DNA from 2 places in the Paenibacillus sp. MT86 genome. Region 1 is predicted to be linked to the other one. Evidence: predicted binding sites of a transcription regulator. Region 1 holds the regulator's gene; the other holds the start of a gene.

Region 1 (7,994 bases):
CTGCGGCTTTGATCCCCATCATCGAGGCCGGATTGTGAAGCGGAGCCAGATCGAACAAGCGGCGGATTTCCGCTTTGGCGTCACTGTCTACGAGAGCGGACTCTTTAAAAGATTCCCCGCCATGCACCACGCGATGCCCTACGGCCTGAATGCTTTCGATGGAATCGATCACGCCGTGCTCCTCGTTTGTCAGCATGCCAAGCACTTTGCGGATCGCGGTAGTATGCTCCAGAATTTCGCTGACTTCGGTTACGTCCTGTTTTCCTGTCGGCTTATGCGTCAGAATCGAGGAATCCATGCCGATCCGTTCAACCAATCCTTTGGCCAGCACGGATTCATCCGTCATATCGTACAGTTGATACTTCAGCGAAGAACTGCCTGCATTAATTACGAGAATATTCATACCCGGTCACCATCCTTGTCGTACTTGAAAAAGCCTTCTCCGGTTTTGACGCCCAGTTGTCCTGCGCGAACCAATTTCTTCAAGACAATCGATGGACGGTATTTCAGTTCGCCGTACTCGCGGAACATGCGCTCCAGCGCGGCGAGAATGGAATCCAGGCCGAAACGGTCGGCCATTTCCAGCGGTCCGTGCTGGAAGTTATATCCGATTCTCATGGCGTCGTCGATATCTTCCGCGGAGGCTACGCCTTCTTGCAGGAGATGCATCGCTTCGTTGATCATGAGCGTGATCATGCGGGTGGTGACGAAACCTGGAGATTCATAGACCATGATGCCCTTTTTATCCGAAACTTCCTCAACAAAGCGTTTGGTTTCGTTAAACGTATGATCTGAAGTCTTCAAGCCGCGAATGATTTCAACGAGGTCGACCTTGGAAACGGGATGTATGAAGTGCATGCCAATAACACGCTCAGGATATTTGGTGGAGCTGGCGAGCTCCGTCAAACTAAGCGTGGATGTATTACTTGCTAATATTACGTGGCTTGGACAAACCTGATCCAGCTGTGTAAATACTTCTTTCTTTGCATCCAAGTCCTCTATGATCGTCTCAATTACCATATCGCAGGTGCTAAGCTCCGCAAAATGAGTTACTTTTTGAATCCGGTTCAGGATCAGTTTCTTCTCTGCCTGGGTAATTCCCCATTTCTCCAGTTGTTTATCTAGACTGGTCTCGATCATTCGGTATGAATAGTCCAGTTTCTCTGGAGTTTTCTCTACGAGCAGTACGTCAAGGCCCTTGGCTGCCAGCATCTCCGCAATGCCCTGCCCCATGGTCCCGCCGCCTACAACGCCGATTTTTTTGAAGTACATGGTTTCTACTCCACCCTTTCCTTATCTCTATACTTTAATTGTACCCCATTTGTCGAAAAATACATTTTAGAGCACAAAGTATAATAATATCTTAGCACGACAAAAAAGTAAAAAAAAATAACCAGCATAACAATTTATGCTGGTAAAAGCGCGTTTTCACGAAATTGACAACGAAATTGTTCTCCCGAGAGAATTTCTTCCTTCAACAGGATGTCAAGAGAATTGTCGAATATCGGCCGTTTCTGCTCCAAAAGAGTTTTGGTGCGATTCATCAGCTCTTCCAATATCACATTGTTCTCTTTCATCAGCTCTTCGGTAGTAACCATGTTCATGTTAACGATACCCAGCGACGTCAGACCCGACTTCATCATCGTCTCCACGATGTTCAGCGACTGCTCGAAGTCATTGCTGGAGCCCGTGCTTCGGCCCCCGTAATAGATCTCTTCGGCGGCCGCGCCGCCAAGAGCGATCATAATCTGCTCTTCCAGGAAGGTTTTTGTGTACAAATACTGTTCCTGCTGCGGATTATGGCGAACATAACCAAGCGCCTTGCCGCGCGGGCTGAGCGCGACTTGCTTCACGCTGCCTGGGCGCACCAGCTCTGCCATGATAGCATGTCCCAATTCGTGGATGGCAACACGCTTTTTCTCCTCCAAATTCGATTCACGGTCGGAACGCTCGCCCATCATGACCTTGTCAATCGCCATGGACAGATGACGCTGATGGATAAATTGTTCGTTCTCGCGCATCGTATAGATGGCGGCTTCGTTCATGACGCTCTCCAGCTGTGCACCCGAGAAGCCGTAGGCTTCCTCTGCTATTTTCTCCAGGTCGACATCTTGATGCAGCGGCTTATTGCCCGCATGCAGGTTCAAGATATGCGTCCGGCCCTTCTTATCAGGCAGATCCACTTGAATATGGCGATCGAATCGTCCTGGACGCAGCAGCGCGCTGTCCAGCATTTCTTTACGGTTCGTTGCGGCGATCACCAGAATGCGAGGCGTGTCCTGCGAATAGATGCCGTCCATTTCGGTCAGCAGCTGATTCAGCGTTTGATCGTACTCTCGCTGTTGGCCGCCTTCGCGTTTACCGCCGATGACGTCGATCTCATCGATGAAGATGATGGCATTTTGCTTGTTTTCTTTGGCCGCGCGGTTGCGGGCATCCTTGAACAAATCCCGGATACGCCCTGCACCGACGCCGACATACATCTCCACGAATTCACTGCCGGAAGCAGCGACAAATATAGAATCGGTATAATGGGCAGCGGCCTTGGCCATCAAGGTCTTCCCTGTTCCCGGAGGCCCTGTGAGAAGAATCCCCTTCAATGGACGTATGCCGAATTTCTTGATATCCTCGTGACGAATCAGAAAATCCAATGCTTCCCGCAGCTCCTGCTTAGCGTTATCCTGCCCGCCGATTTCCTCGAACGTCAGCTTGGCCGGGCCGCTCTTCTTCCGCTTTCGCTCATTTCCCGCACCAACCGCGATGCCGCCCTTCATCTTGGCTATAAACAGCAAGCCGCCTACGAGTCCTGCCGCTATTAAGAGAGGCACGATGTTCACGCCGACAAACACAAGGAATACCAACAAAACCGGAATGAAGCCTAACATGATTTCTTTAGCTAATTTAGGCATGATTCCACACCTCCATTTTGCCAGGTTGACGCGGCAAGATTATAAATTTACCAGACTTGCCGTCCGACAAGCTGACATAGACATTGGTGTCATCGATCGTTGCTTTTGCTTTCAAATTCGGCGACTGGGCAGCCAGCTGCTCGAGCGATGATTGAATATCGGTATACTGCTTATTGTCCATCGCTTCGGCAACCGACAGCATCGCTTGCTCCCACCATTGATCCAATGCTTCCGAGGAATGGTCCTCCACCTGGATTCTCAATTCCCGCTTCCCGATCACGGACTTGCCTTCCTGCTTAATATGCTGAACCAAACCTTGTAAATTCGCATTCGGAGCCAAATCAAGATTCAAAGTCACGGTATCCTGTTTAATATCTATATGAGAACTTTTCACGCCATCGTATTGTGACACAACAGTTGCGAGCGGATTCTGCAAAGCCATCTGCCGATACAGAAACCAACCGCCAAAGAGGACCGATGCTGAGATCACGACAGTCAGCATGATAGGTACAATGCGCAGTTTCATGAAGTTCCTCCTTCAATTTCGATATGAAATTTTGTATAGCAATTGCAGCACAATAATACATATAACAACGATATATGGTGAGGCATGTAATTGATCTGCTCAATTCGTACAAGTATGAGTATATCATATCTTATATACTTTTTCATGCTTGTCTGTGAAAATATTTAGAACAGTTTTACCAATTTATTTCTGTATGCGCTTACATGTTTATGTGCCAAAGAGGCATCCCTATGAGGGGACGCCTTTCATTTGTTTTCTTATTGATTAGGAAGAATAATATCATTTCCGATGGCGTTTCCGTCTTGAAAACGATAGAATCTGTAGCCGCGCTGACCGTTGTTTTCATATTGCAGCTGCCAGGCATACTCGCCTTCATACATTCCCGGCAGCAATCGCTTGATGACCGCACCCGGCATTTCGTTACGGATCTGGTCCCGCATCACGGCCTCTGACATGCCCGTATTCAATAACACCGACTGAACGGCATCTGTCCCTTCAACAGGAACGTTATCGTCCGTAAACTTCACCCAGACCATGCGGTCTTGATTGTCTTTATCTTTCCCGCTGACCACCCAATAGTTATTGTCCTCGCCCCATACCGATTTATAGGTCTTGTCGGACGAGACCAATTGGCCATGCTGTTTCGCTGCAAGGATCGCCATTCTTTCTTCATTCCACGTATCTTTCATAACATAGGAATAATAGAGCTGTAGGCCAAGCAATAATAGCAGGACGCCGGACACGCTCAGCAATATCCACTTCGTTTTTTTCTTCAAATCCGTCTTCCTCGCTCCCCTTGATTATTCCCTAGAGGGTTGTAAGACGCTCAAATGCACGCTGCGCTTCCCGGCGGATGCGTTCCTCGTCGAGAGTAAGGCTCGCGCCATTCTTCACCACCTGCTTGCCGTCAACCCATACATGCTCTACATCCTTCGCGCTGGCAGAGTAGATCGCGTGAGAAATATAGTCGGTCCGTGGAAGGAAATGCGCCTGATCCGTATTCAATGCGATCATATCGGCCTTCATCCCAACCGCGAGCATACCGATATCCTCAAGGAAAGCGGACTTGGCTCCGTATACCGTGCCCATTCGGAGCGCTTCGGAGGCCGGAATGGCCGTCGGATCCCCGCTTACTCCTTTATGGATCAGGGCAGCCAGCCGCATCTCTTCGAACATATCCAGGTTATTGTTGCTAGCAGGTCCGTCGGTACCGAGCGACACCGTTACGCCGGCTTTCAGCAGCGCAGGTACGCGGGCGACTCCGCTGGCAAGCTTCAAATTGCTTCCGGGATTATGCGATACGGCTACTTGATGCTTGGCCAAGACTTCGATTTCCTCATCGGTCAGATGAACGGCATGCGCAAGGAGCGTAGGACGGGAGAACATGCCCAGCTTCTCCAAATGGGCAACGGGGCGAAGCCCGTAATCCTTAACGTTCTGAGCCACTTCAGTTTCCGTTTCGGACATATGGGTATGCAAAGGCAGGTTCAAGTCATGGGATGCTTGAACGAATTTTTCGATGAAATCCGGCGGGCAGGTATAAGGCGCGTGCGGCGAGATCATCGTCGTAATTCTGCCGTCAGCCTTGCCATGCCAATCCTTCGCGAATGCCACCGCCTCATCCAGCTTCTGCTGCTGTACCTCGGGCGGGCATAAACCGATTACGCCGCGCGTCAGGACGCCGCGCATTCCCGAGTCCTGGACAACCTTCGCGACCTGATCCATATGGTCATACATATCCACAAACGTCGTGGTTCCGCCCTTGATCATCTCCAGCACGGAGAGCGATGTGCCCCAATATACGTCGTCTGACGTGAATTTGGCTTCCATCGGCCACATTTTTTCCTGAAGCCATACCTGCAGTGCCAGATCGTCCCCATAGCCGCGAAGAAGCGACATGGCGGCATGTCCATGCGTGTTCACCAATCCGGGCAGGAAGAACAGATGGGTTCCGTCGATAATTTCTGTCCCCTCTTCCACGACGGGCTCCTCCTCGCCCAGGTACGTGATCCGGTCGTTCTCAACCACCAGGTATCCGCGAAGCACGGATTGGCCTTCCTCCAGTACTGCAAACGTTCCGTTCTTAACCATCCACTTCGTTGTTGTCATGTGCTGCATCCTCCTTGCCGTTATCCAAATAATAGGCCAAACTTTGCAAATCCGTTGTAAAATCAGCCGTATGAATCCGGATATGGGCTGGGGCTTTCAGGATGGTTGGCGCAAAGTTCAGAATCGCCTCGATCCCTGAGGCGATAAGCTGATTCGCTACGTTCTGCGCTTCGAAATCCGGAACGGTAATAATCCCGATTCGAATGCCGTGCTCATGAACCGTCTTCTCCAGCTCTTCCATCGGCTGTACGACCAAATTGTTAATTTTCATACCAACTTTGGGAGAATACGAATCGAAAATCGCCACAATCTTCATATTATCCTTCAGGAATGCATTGTAATTCGATAATGCATGTCCAAGATTACCGGCCCCGACCAATGCGACATTGATCTTCTGGTCCAGCTTCAGAATCTGGCGAATCTTCTCGATCAGATAAGAAACATCATATCCGATCCCTTTCCGTCCAAAATCACCGAAATACGCCAGGTCCTTACGAATTTGAGCAGGATTGAGGTCCAGCTTCTGTCCCAGCTCCTGGGAGGAAACCGTGGAAACCTCCCTCTTCTGAAGCTCATTCAAATAGCGCAAGTATACAGGTAATCTGCGGACCACGGCTTCCGAAATTTTTTCCGATTTCATGCATGCTCCCCCTAATAATAGGTTAATAACTACATCTTTTTTTGTTGATCGTGCTTGGTTTCACTTTATTCCGCTTGGTTTCCCGCGCTTGCCTCTTCCTGCAGCCATTCCGAAATTCGGGGAACGATCCCCTCTGTCGGCATATGCTCCATCTTCGGCCCCGGCAAGGAATATAAGAAATACTTCCCGTAATAGGATTCAATGACCCGCGTATCGTACACGATCACGATCCCTTTATCTTGTGCTGTTCGCACCAGACGCCCAAACCCCTGTTTGAAACGAATGACCGCTTGCGGAACCGAAAGCTTCATGAAGGGATTCTTCTTCTGCTGCTGCAGCAGTTCGCTCTTGGCCTCGACCAAGGGGTGATTCGGCGGCTGGAACGGCAGCCGGACGATGGCAAGACAAGTCAGCGCCTCACCCGGGATGTCTACCCCTTCCCAGAAGGAGCTGGTGCCCAGCAGCACGGAAGCGCTGCTGTCCTGAAATCTTCGGATTAACTTGGTACGGCTGGTTCCGTCCATACCTTGTCCCAATACCGTGATGTCGCTTGATGCCAGCGCTTCTTTCAGCGGCTCGTGCACCTGGCGCAGCATCCGGTACGAAGTGAACAGGACGAGCATGCGGCCATGCGTAGCGACGGCCGTATCGGCCAAAGACTTCACGAGCGTATTCACAAAGAGTGCATCCCCGACCGATCCCTTCACGCTCGGAAAATCGCGCGGCACGACAAGAAGGGCCTGTTCCCTGTAATTAAACGGGGACGGGAGCTGAACCGTGTTCAGGTTCCCCGCTTCAGCCGCTTCCTGAAGACCCAGGTTTTCGATCATGAACTGAAACGATTTGTCCACCGACAAGGTCGCCGATGTCAGAATCACGCTTTGTTTCTTGTCAAAAAACAATTCCTTCAGATGAGCGCTCACGTCGACGGGCACGGCATACAACTGCAGCGATTTGCTGCGGAAATTGCCGTTCGCCTCCATCCAGTATACCGTGCCCTCATCGTTCAGGGCCATGAAGGAGCGCAGGTCTTCGCGATGCGAGGCCAGGTCCTTAAATAGGCCCGATAGGTCGGTTAACAGGCTGTCCGCGCTGTAGTCATCCAAATCTTCCTTCATTTCGGCGATCAGCTTATCGCCCTTGCGCACGACATCGCCCAGCGTCAGATGAATTTGATGCTCCAGTTCGGCCATCGAATCCCAATCCTTCGGCTTCTTAAGCGGGGACAGGCGGAGCGAGAATTGGCCGGCATCTCCCGGAGAAGCGTCTCCGCGTTCCGGAAGCAGTCCGAACAATTGATCGCTGAGCCGATCCCAGTTCTCTTTTGCGGTAATGAGGTCCGGATACAAACGGTCGATGACGGAAGACCATTCGACTGCCTTCTCGTGCGGCGAAGCTTGCAGCAGCTGGCGCAGAGCCGGGAGCTGCCCGCTTCGGCTGTCTTTGTACAAACGGGTCAAGGTATGGACCACCGAAAAATACTTCATCTGCAAGCCAAGGTGCTTGCCGGCGACATCCTCAAGATGATGCGCTTCGTCGATGACGAGGCGCTCATAGCTTGGCAGCAGCTGATGATTCGCCTTCACGTCGGTGAACAGCTTCGAATGGTTCGTAATGACGACATCCGCGATGCCTGCTTCATGCTTGGCCCTGTGATAGTAGCATTTGCGGAACCAAGGACAGGCGCGTCCGAGGCAAGAATCCGAATCGCTGGATATGGTCTCCCAGAAATCCCCTCCGCGTCCGCCAAGGTTTAGCTCTTCATCATCCCCGTTCTCCGTCTGGGTCAGCCAGACCAGCATCTGGGCCG
Region 2 (7,994 bases), 250 kb from region 1:
GCCATCCATCATTCTCACACGGATATCGGTTACACCGAGCGTCAGGAACGGATCGAGCAGTACCATGTCGATTTTATCCGCCAGGCTCTGGGCATCACGGATGCCGCACACCGCGGAGAACGTCCGGAATGGAAATCGTTCCGCTGGACTTGCGAAACATTCTGGGCGGTTGAGAAATTCCTCGAATCGGCCACAACGGAAGAAAAGGAGGCTTTTCAGCAAGCGGTAATCCGCGGTGATATCGAACTGTCCGGAACCTATCTCAACATGACGGAGCTTCCGGACTTCGACCTCCTTCTGCGCAATCACGGCAAGGCGCAAAGGTATGCAAACACTTTCGGACATCGGATCGACAGTGCCATGACCGCCGACATCAACGGGTACAGCTGGGGTTATGCGGATAGCCTGCTGCAAAATAACATCGAGCATCTGTTTTCCTGCATCCATACGCACCACGGCATGTATCCGCTGGGCCGCAAACAAACCCCGTTCTGGTGGGAAAGCCACAGCGGCGGCAGGCTGCTCGTATGGAACGGCGAGCATTACATGTTCGGCAACGAGCTCGGGTTCTGCCCTGACGCACTCGGCAAATACATCATCAAGGATGAGCTTCAGCATAATCTGATGGAGCCCGAGGAGCGGCACAACGACATTGCTGCCCTGCGGATTAACCGGTATTTATGGAATCTTGAGCAGGAGTCCTACCCGTATTCCTTCGTTCCCGTCATGGTCTCCGGCCTGGGTACGGACAATGCGTCCCCGAATGCTGACATTGCGGAATGGATAAGCGCATGGAATGAACAATACGGCGACCAAATCACCATTAAAATGGCCACGCTCTCCGAATTTTTTGCCGTCTTGAAGCAGGAGGATCTGTCCGCGCTTCCGGTGCACCGCGGGGATTGGCCGGACTGGTGGACCGATGGGGTCGCCTCCACGGCGATGCATACCCAGATTTACCGGGATGCCCAGCGCACGCTTCGCAAAGTCAAGCGTCTCGATCCGGGCCATGCAGCGGCGAGCCTCGCCGAGATCGAGGAGGCCTCGCAGGCGCTGACCATGTACGCCGAGCATACCTGGGGCTACCATTCCTCCGTGTATGAGCCTTGGCATCCGCAGGTGCAGATGCTGGAGGTGCGAAAGCAAGCCTATGCGGCGGAAGCCAGCAAGCTGGCTTACCGGGCGCTGGATAAAACGCTCGTTGCCCGTCAGGGCGCACTGCTTGCCCCCCATCGTTCCTTACGCTACGAGGTGATCAACACGGAACCGGCCGCAGCTACGCTGCAGGTTGCCATACCGCTGGATGGCTGGGAACACGTAATTCTGAAGAAAAGGTTCGAGCTCATCGACGAAACGACCGGGAAGCCTCTACCGTACCAATTGACACATACGGGGGCACTCGTTACGGAGCTCACGCTTGAAGCGGGAGAGTCCCGGATATTGTTTATTCATGCGCACGAATCGTCAGATGTTCCCGCTGCTTCCGGGAATATGGCGACCGCGCGGAATACCGAACCGATCGCATGCGAAGGCATCGCCGACATCTGGACCCAGCCCTTGACTCCCTATCCGATCGTGGCGGGCAAGAGTTCGCTCGAATCCGACTTCTTCCGGATCGAATGGGAAATGAACAATGGCATTACGGCCTGGATCGATAAGACACGCTCGGCGGACCTGCTGGACGGCGAACGCGAGCACGGGGCATTCACTCCTGTCTACGAGGTTACGCCGGCACAGGATGAGTTTAATCCATCCGAAATATGCTCGACCCGCCGCCGCATGGGACGCAACCGGAAGGGCACCAACGTCCAGCGGGATGCCGGGCGCTTAACCCGGGCGACCGTGCTGGACAACGGACCGCTGTTTGCCCTGGTCGAGCTGGTGTTCGACGTGAAGGGACTCAGCTACTATGCCCTCCACATCAAAATGTTTGCCAACCAGCCTCGTGTCGAGGTGTCCGTCCGCTTCCACAAGGACAGCGTTTGGCTGCCGGAAAATGTCTATGTGGCACTGCCGTTCTCGCTGGGGACGGAAGCCGAGTTATACGCCGAAAAAGCCGGATGCCATATCCGGCCTTGGAAGGATCAAATTCCTGGAAGCTGCCTCGATTACACCAGCGTGCAGGAGGGAATATTCTGGCACTCGGCTAAAGACCGGGAAGCGCTGACCCTGTCCATGACAGACACGCCGCTCGTACAGCTCGGAACGCTGGAGCACGGGCCGCGCCAGCTTCACACCATGCAGCCGGCGGACAGCCGTCCTTCCACGTATGCCTGGATATTGACGAACTACTGGGAGACCAATTTCAAGGCTACGCTCGGCGGCTTCTACGAGTTCCGCTATGCGGTAGAACGCCATCGCCAGCTGGACCCCCAGCAAACGGCGAAGACGCTGCACGCCTCGACCGGACAATTCACGGTCCATCGGATCCATTGATTCATGATGAAGAACAGCTGCCCCATAAATAAGTAGGGTTGTTCACTTGACGGACGGTTCGTCAGATTAAAAAATGTGTCAAATGAAGTAATGACGGTGCTCAGGATATTATCCTTGCACCGCCATTTCTTGCTTTTCGGTTCGTTGCCGCCTTGAGCAGATTATCGGCAAGTGTAAGCCATCCCGGCATCTTCGATGGTTGAAAACAGCGCCTGGACTTTCTTCTGTTATTTCGCCTTGTGCTTGACAACCGCTTTACCACAGACGAACGTATAGCGGTTGGCATTGGCTTCGATCTTGGTACCGTCGACAAAATAGTGTTCCAACCGTTTCTTTCGTAAATGATAGGTAACACTTTCATTTTACCAAGAGACGGTTTTTTTCGTATGCTAATTAAAGTGAGGGATCTGCACAACGTAGCGGAGAGGACGAAACGATTCCGGACAAGCGAGAGCGGTCGCCTTTGTCCCCGAATTTCATCCTTGCTTAGAACCGTCCCAAGAAATTTGGGGGCAACAGCGATGGGAGGAACGATTCGTACTCGGAGCGCCTCCTAACAGAAAAAGAGAGCATCCCGCCAGATCTAAGATCTTTTGGGGCACCCTCGTTCTCATTAATATAAGGATGTGGCCTGTCGATCCGGCCTCTCCTGTCTTTTGATTATTCGGTTATAGCGGGATTACGTCCAGGCCCACATGAATCCGTCGCGATCCCAGGCAATCCGGCCGCCATGCAGTTTGCGGAAGGCCTTCTTCACGTCCTTGGACAGCGAAGCATTTCCATTCTCGTTCACGAAGACAAATTCTTCTCCGAAGTTCTCGCGTACATAACGGATGGCTTCCGTCTGATACAAATTGCCCGTAAACCGGATTTCCTCCACCATCCATTCGGCCACCTGCTGTGCTGTATATGCCATATTTGCATTCTTCCCTTCTGTATCCATTCCCTTATTATAACAGAATGGACGACAGAGTCGATTCGCATGGAAGCCGACCGAAGGCAGCTGTGCATATTTCGCCATCGCGATAGCAAAAGCAGATTACATCAAGATCCATGACAGCAATAAAAACTGGATGGAACCCGCAATCTCGATCATGCCGACCTTCATCGGTTTCATTATTTTTCCGGCATACCGCAGTGTCTTCACAAACGGAAACAAGAACGGCAGGCACATCCACGGATGCCCGAGGAATATCGGCAGAATCAGCATCACCGAATGATACATGATGGCATATGCCGTCCAGCGCCTGTTTTTCCGCTCCCGAAATACGGATTTGACAAAGAATACGGTTCCCGTGAAATATAGGAAATTCAGAGCAACAACAGCAGCTAGAAGCTGATCGAAGCCTCCTCCTCCCAGCATGTATGCAGCGGCGCCTCCGGTACAGAACAGCAGGATCGCACAAATATGGTTCAGCAGCGCACGCTCCGCTTTGCGGAGGACATGCCAGACATTAACCATGATCAGCACGAGGAGGACCGGCGCAAACCAGAGCATCGACGGCTTGAGAACAAGTACCGGAACCAGAAACACGGCGGCAACAAGAGCATAAACGGTCCCCCAGGATATCCAGGTTTTGCGTTTGGCCGGGGTCTTTAAGGATTGCAGAAACGGATAGGACGCCATATATAGAAACAACCACGCCAAAAACAGCGGAAGGTGCAGAAGGGCCGGCTTGGCAGCCACCATCCCGATGAAATAAGGTACAGAGACCATGGCCCAGCCTCCATGCTCCCGCGGAATCACAATCCTCGTCTTTTTCATGCCTCTCTCCCTCTCCATCCATCAACTCGCACCGACAACGATTCATCTCTTGTCAGCCGCTCGAAGCATTGCCGGACGAATGGTATGTAATATCGCTAAAGGTACCTACATAATGAATGATGTCGCCGGATTCGTCCCTTACGGCATTAATGGTCAACAGCTCCAAATATTCCTCCCCGTTTTTTCTGCGGTTCCAAATCTCCCCCTGCCAGCTTCCGCGTTCCATGATCTCAGACCACATCGCGCGATAAAACGCCGGCGACTGCCTCCCGGACTTCAGCACGCTCGGATTTTTGCCGAGCACTTCCTCCTCCGAGTATCCCGTTAACTTCGTGAATGCCGGATTGACGGCACTGATCCTTCCGCTTGGATCCGTTACCAGAATTCCTTGGCCGGTGGAGTTAAACACCTCGGATTGCACGGCAAGTTTGTCCTGGTAGTACATCCATACCACAACGACGAAGCTCGCAAGCGCAACCTGCGACAAAGCCATGAAGCCGATGGAATACTGCCCCGTAACCGAATGGATAAAGGAAAGCATCAGCGGCGGAAAGAAACCGCCAAGACCGCCCATCATGGACACGATGCCATTCACGATGCCGGCCTGCTTGTTGAAATAAAGGGGCACGAGTTTGAAAATGACCCCGTTGCCGAGACCCGCACCAACGGCTATGGTTAAGCAGCCGGCCGTATACAAGCCGATGGGCGGGGAGAATGCCAACAGGATAGCCGCAGCCGTCAGCCCCAGGAATACGCCCATTAATAAGAACAGCGGTTTAAATCGATCTGCAAGCCAGCCGCCGACGGGACGCAAAAAAGTCGCGATCATGATGAACCCGGCCGTCCGCATCCCGGCATCCACCTTGGCCAGCTCAAAATGAGAAACCAGGAAGTTCGGCAAGTACACCGTAAAGGCTACGAACGAACCGAAGGTAATGAAATAAAAAAGCGAGAAAAACCACAGTTTTTCATTCTTATATACACCCTTGATCTGTTCCATGACCGGTGTTTTCACCTTGATTTCTTTGCGGTCGCCTAAAAAAACATTGAATAATGCAAATATCAGCAGCAGGATCAAATACAGCTGGACGGTTTTGGACCATCCGATCCCCGTCGCGATGACCGGTGCGGCAAACGTCGTAATGGCTGTACCGATGTTGCCCATCCCGTAGATCCCATTGACCAGTCCCAGCTTCTCTTTTGCATAGTATTTCGGCAATGAGGTCACGCCCACCGAGAACACGGCCCCACCGATCCCAAGGAACAAGCCGCCGATGACCAGATGCGTAAAGGATGAAGCCACGCTGATAAAATAGACCGGAAACAGCAGCAGGATGAAGCTGGATATAAAAACAATTCGTGCTCCGACCACGTTGGCGTAATAGCCGAGCGGTATCCGCAGAACCGAGCCCAGGACCACCGGAATGGCCGTCAGAATGGCGATCCGGTCTGCCGGAATGGCGATATCTTCTCTTATGAACGGCAGGAGCGCGGAGATGATGACCCATACCATAAAACCAAGCACCAGATTCATTGTTTGCAGCGGAAGCTGCAGCTTTTTGATCATTCCCATCACCTTTTCCAAAGCGTAATGAATGGCATATTGATCCCCAGCTCCTATTGTACGTGCACCTATTCACAATGCGAATAGGGAAGTTCCCTGAATCTCTCCGGGGAACTTCCCTATTCCTTACCGCAATCACCCTGCTTATGCGCCATAATTAAAAATCCAGCAGTTTTTTCTTCAGCGCATATTCCACTAACTCCGGGCGGCTCTTCAATTTCAGCTTTTCCATGATTTTGGCCTTGTGCGCTTCCACCGTTTTGACCGATACAAATAGTTTTTCCGCGATTTCCTTGTTGCCATAGCCCTTCGCGATCAGCGGCAGGATTTCAATCTCCCGTTGGGACAGACTGTTGAACGGATCCTGCTCCGCGCTCTCGCTGTCTTTCTTGATAAATTCCCGGACCAGGGACGTGGCCATCTGGGGGTGGATGTAGGTTCCTCCCTTATGGACCATGCGGATGGCCGAAATCAATTCATCATCCGGCGCATTTTTGAGCACGTAACCCGAAGCCCCGTTCTTCAAAACATGGAACAGGTAATCGTCATCGTCATACATGGTCAGGATCAAAATTTTCGTTTCCGGAAATTCGCTGCTGATCTTGCCTGTGGCAATCAATCCGCTCTCGCCGGGAGGCATGCTTAAATCCATCAACAGCACATGCGGCCGGTGCTTGGCCACCATGGCGTATGCCTCGATGCCGTCTGCCGCCGTCGCGACGACCTCCATATCCTCTTGGTAATTCAGAATCATGGAAAATCCGCTGCGGACCACGGCATGATCATCCGCGATCACAATTTTCATGTTCCCCTCACCTCCGCCTTGCCGCTGCTCGTAAGCGGGATCTTCAGCTGAACCGTCGTCCCCTCGCCGGGAGCGGAAACCAAAGTAAACTGGCCACCGACGAGCTCAGCGCGTTCGCGCATTCCGTACAGCCCGAGTCCGGTTCCCTTGGCTTCGTCAATGATCATGTTAAATCCGGCGCCATCGTCCCGGACGGTTAACTGAAGGCAGCCGTTCTCCTCGCATAATCGGACATGAACCTCGTCCGTTCCCGAATATTTCAAGGCATTTAACACCGCTTCCTGGCAAACCCGGTACACCACCGTTTCAATCTCGCTGCCATAGCGGGCCGCCGCCAACTCGGCAGAGAACTCAACCAGCATGCCGTAATTCTTCCCGATCCATTTGAAATGGGAGCGGAAGGCAGCCTCCAGCCCCAAATCATCGAGGGAAGCGGGCCGGAGCTCGACCGACAAATGCCGGATATCATCCAGCAGCCTCGTTAAAGACACCTCGGTCTGGTGCAGCTTCTTGAGCACATCCTCGCCCACATTCATATATTTAACGACGCGCAGGTCGACCAGCGAGCTTAAGAGCTCCTGAGCCACGCTATCGTGCAGCTCGCGCGAGATCCGCTTGCGCTCGTCCTCCTGTGCCTTGATGACGTATTTCAGCATATTCGTCCGCTGCAGCATTTCCTGCGTTTTCTGCTGCTTCGTCAGATCGAGGAGCATCATCACCCGGATGCCGCGGGCTTCATCGATGGTATGGTAACTGGCCGCATAAGGAACAATTCCTTCGGACCGCGTCTTCAGATAGACTTGGAACGACGAGAATTCTCCATCCGGATAATCCAGATAGCATTTGGAGCAGGAGATGAGATCCTGTTCGTCGGTGTACCCTTCGCAGGTCTGGCAGAAGGACCCGTCCTGTCCGGAGTGCATCCTCTCGATCACTTCAATGTCAAGGATATTCTCCGCAGCCGGATTCATCGCGACCACGCTGCCGTCCTCGTCCATAAAAAAAATGGCTTCCATGCTGTTCTGATACATGTTTCTCAGCAATTCGCTCAGATGCTCATCCGTCATTTGAATCACGGCCGTGATACCTCCTTGGCATAAAAAGCGCCAAATTCCATCCCTATACCTTCCTGAAAAGACGCAAAGGCCTTGTGATCCAGCATGTTCTCCTTACGGTATCCCACAAGCAAAACCCCCATGACGCGCGTGCCTTCCCACAGCGGTATGGCACCGAGGCTCTTCAGCTGCTCTGCAACGATAATCGGATAATTATACAAGTCCCTTGATTCAATATCCGCATTCACATTCGGGATCAGCATCGGTTTCCCGGTCTTAAACACCATGCCGGCGATGCCCTTGCCGGAATGCAGCACGATGCGCTTGTACCTCTCGTTGATGTTTCCCGAGGCATACTGCCAGGTCAAT

Evidence for each region. Region 1 encodes Rex, which represses fermentation and respiration genes when NADH is low (regulators of the CRP and FNR family bind a similar motif). Its sites were predicted from a motif close to TTGTGAAATATTTCACAA; they were not measured.
Region 2: a site for Rex is predicted at 5,826-5,843, ahead of AC3RCL_RS20415 (nitrate/nitrite transporter). Genes of this name have one in related genera too.

What each region holds. Positions count from the first base shown of each region.
Region 1 covers NZ_CM179499.1:4,318,243-4,326,236, forward strand. The annotation lists gene AC3RCL_RS19120 (acetate/propionate family kinase) at 1-403, opposite strand, end outside; gene AC3RCL_RS19125 (3-hydroxyacyl-CoA dehydrogenase family protein) at 400-1,272, opposite strand; gene AC3RCL_RS19130 (AAA family ATPase) at 1,407-2,909, opposite strand; gene AC3RCL_RS19135 (hypothetical protein) at 2,902-3,435, opposite strand; gene AC3RCL_RS19140 (cell wall elongation regulator TseB-like domain-containing protein) at 3,693-4,211, opposite strand; gene AC3RCL_RS19145 (amidohydrolase) at 4,243-5,544, opposite strand; gene AC3RCL_RS19150 (redox-sensing transcriptional repressor Rex) at 5,519-6,184, opposite strand; gene dinG (ATP-dependent DNA helicase DinG) at 6,250-7,994, opposite strand, start outside.
Region 2 covers NZ_CM179499.1:4,571,259-4,579,252, forward strand. The annotation lists gene AC3RCL_RS20400 (glycoside hydrolase family 38 N-terminal domain-containing protein) at 1-2,436, shown strand, start outside; gene AC3RCL_RS20405 (DUF6953 family protein) at 3,116-3,352, opposite strand; gene AC3RCL_RS20410 (YwiC-like family protein) at 3,476-4,201, opposite strand; gene AC3RCL_RS20415 (nitrate/nitrite transporter) at 4,254-5,768, opposite strand; gene AC3RCL_RS20420 (response regulator transcription factor) at 5,923-6,570, opposite strand; gene AC3RCL_RS20425 (sensor histidine kinase) at 6,567-7,646, opposite strand; gene AC3RCL_RS20430 (GAF domain-containing protein) at 7,643-7,994, opposite strand, start outside.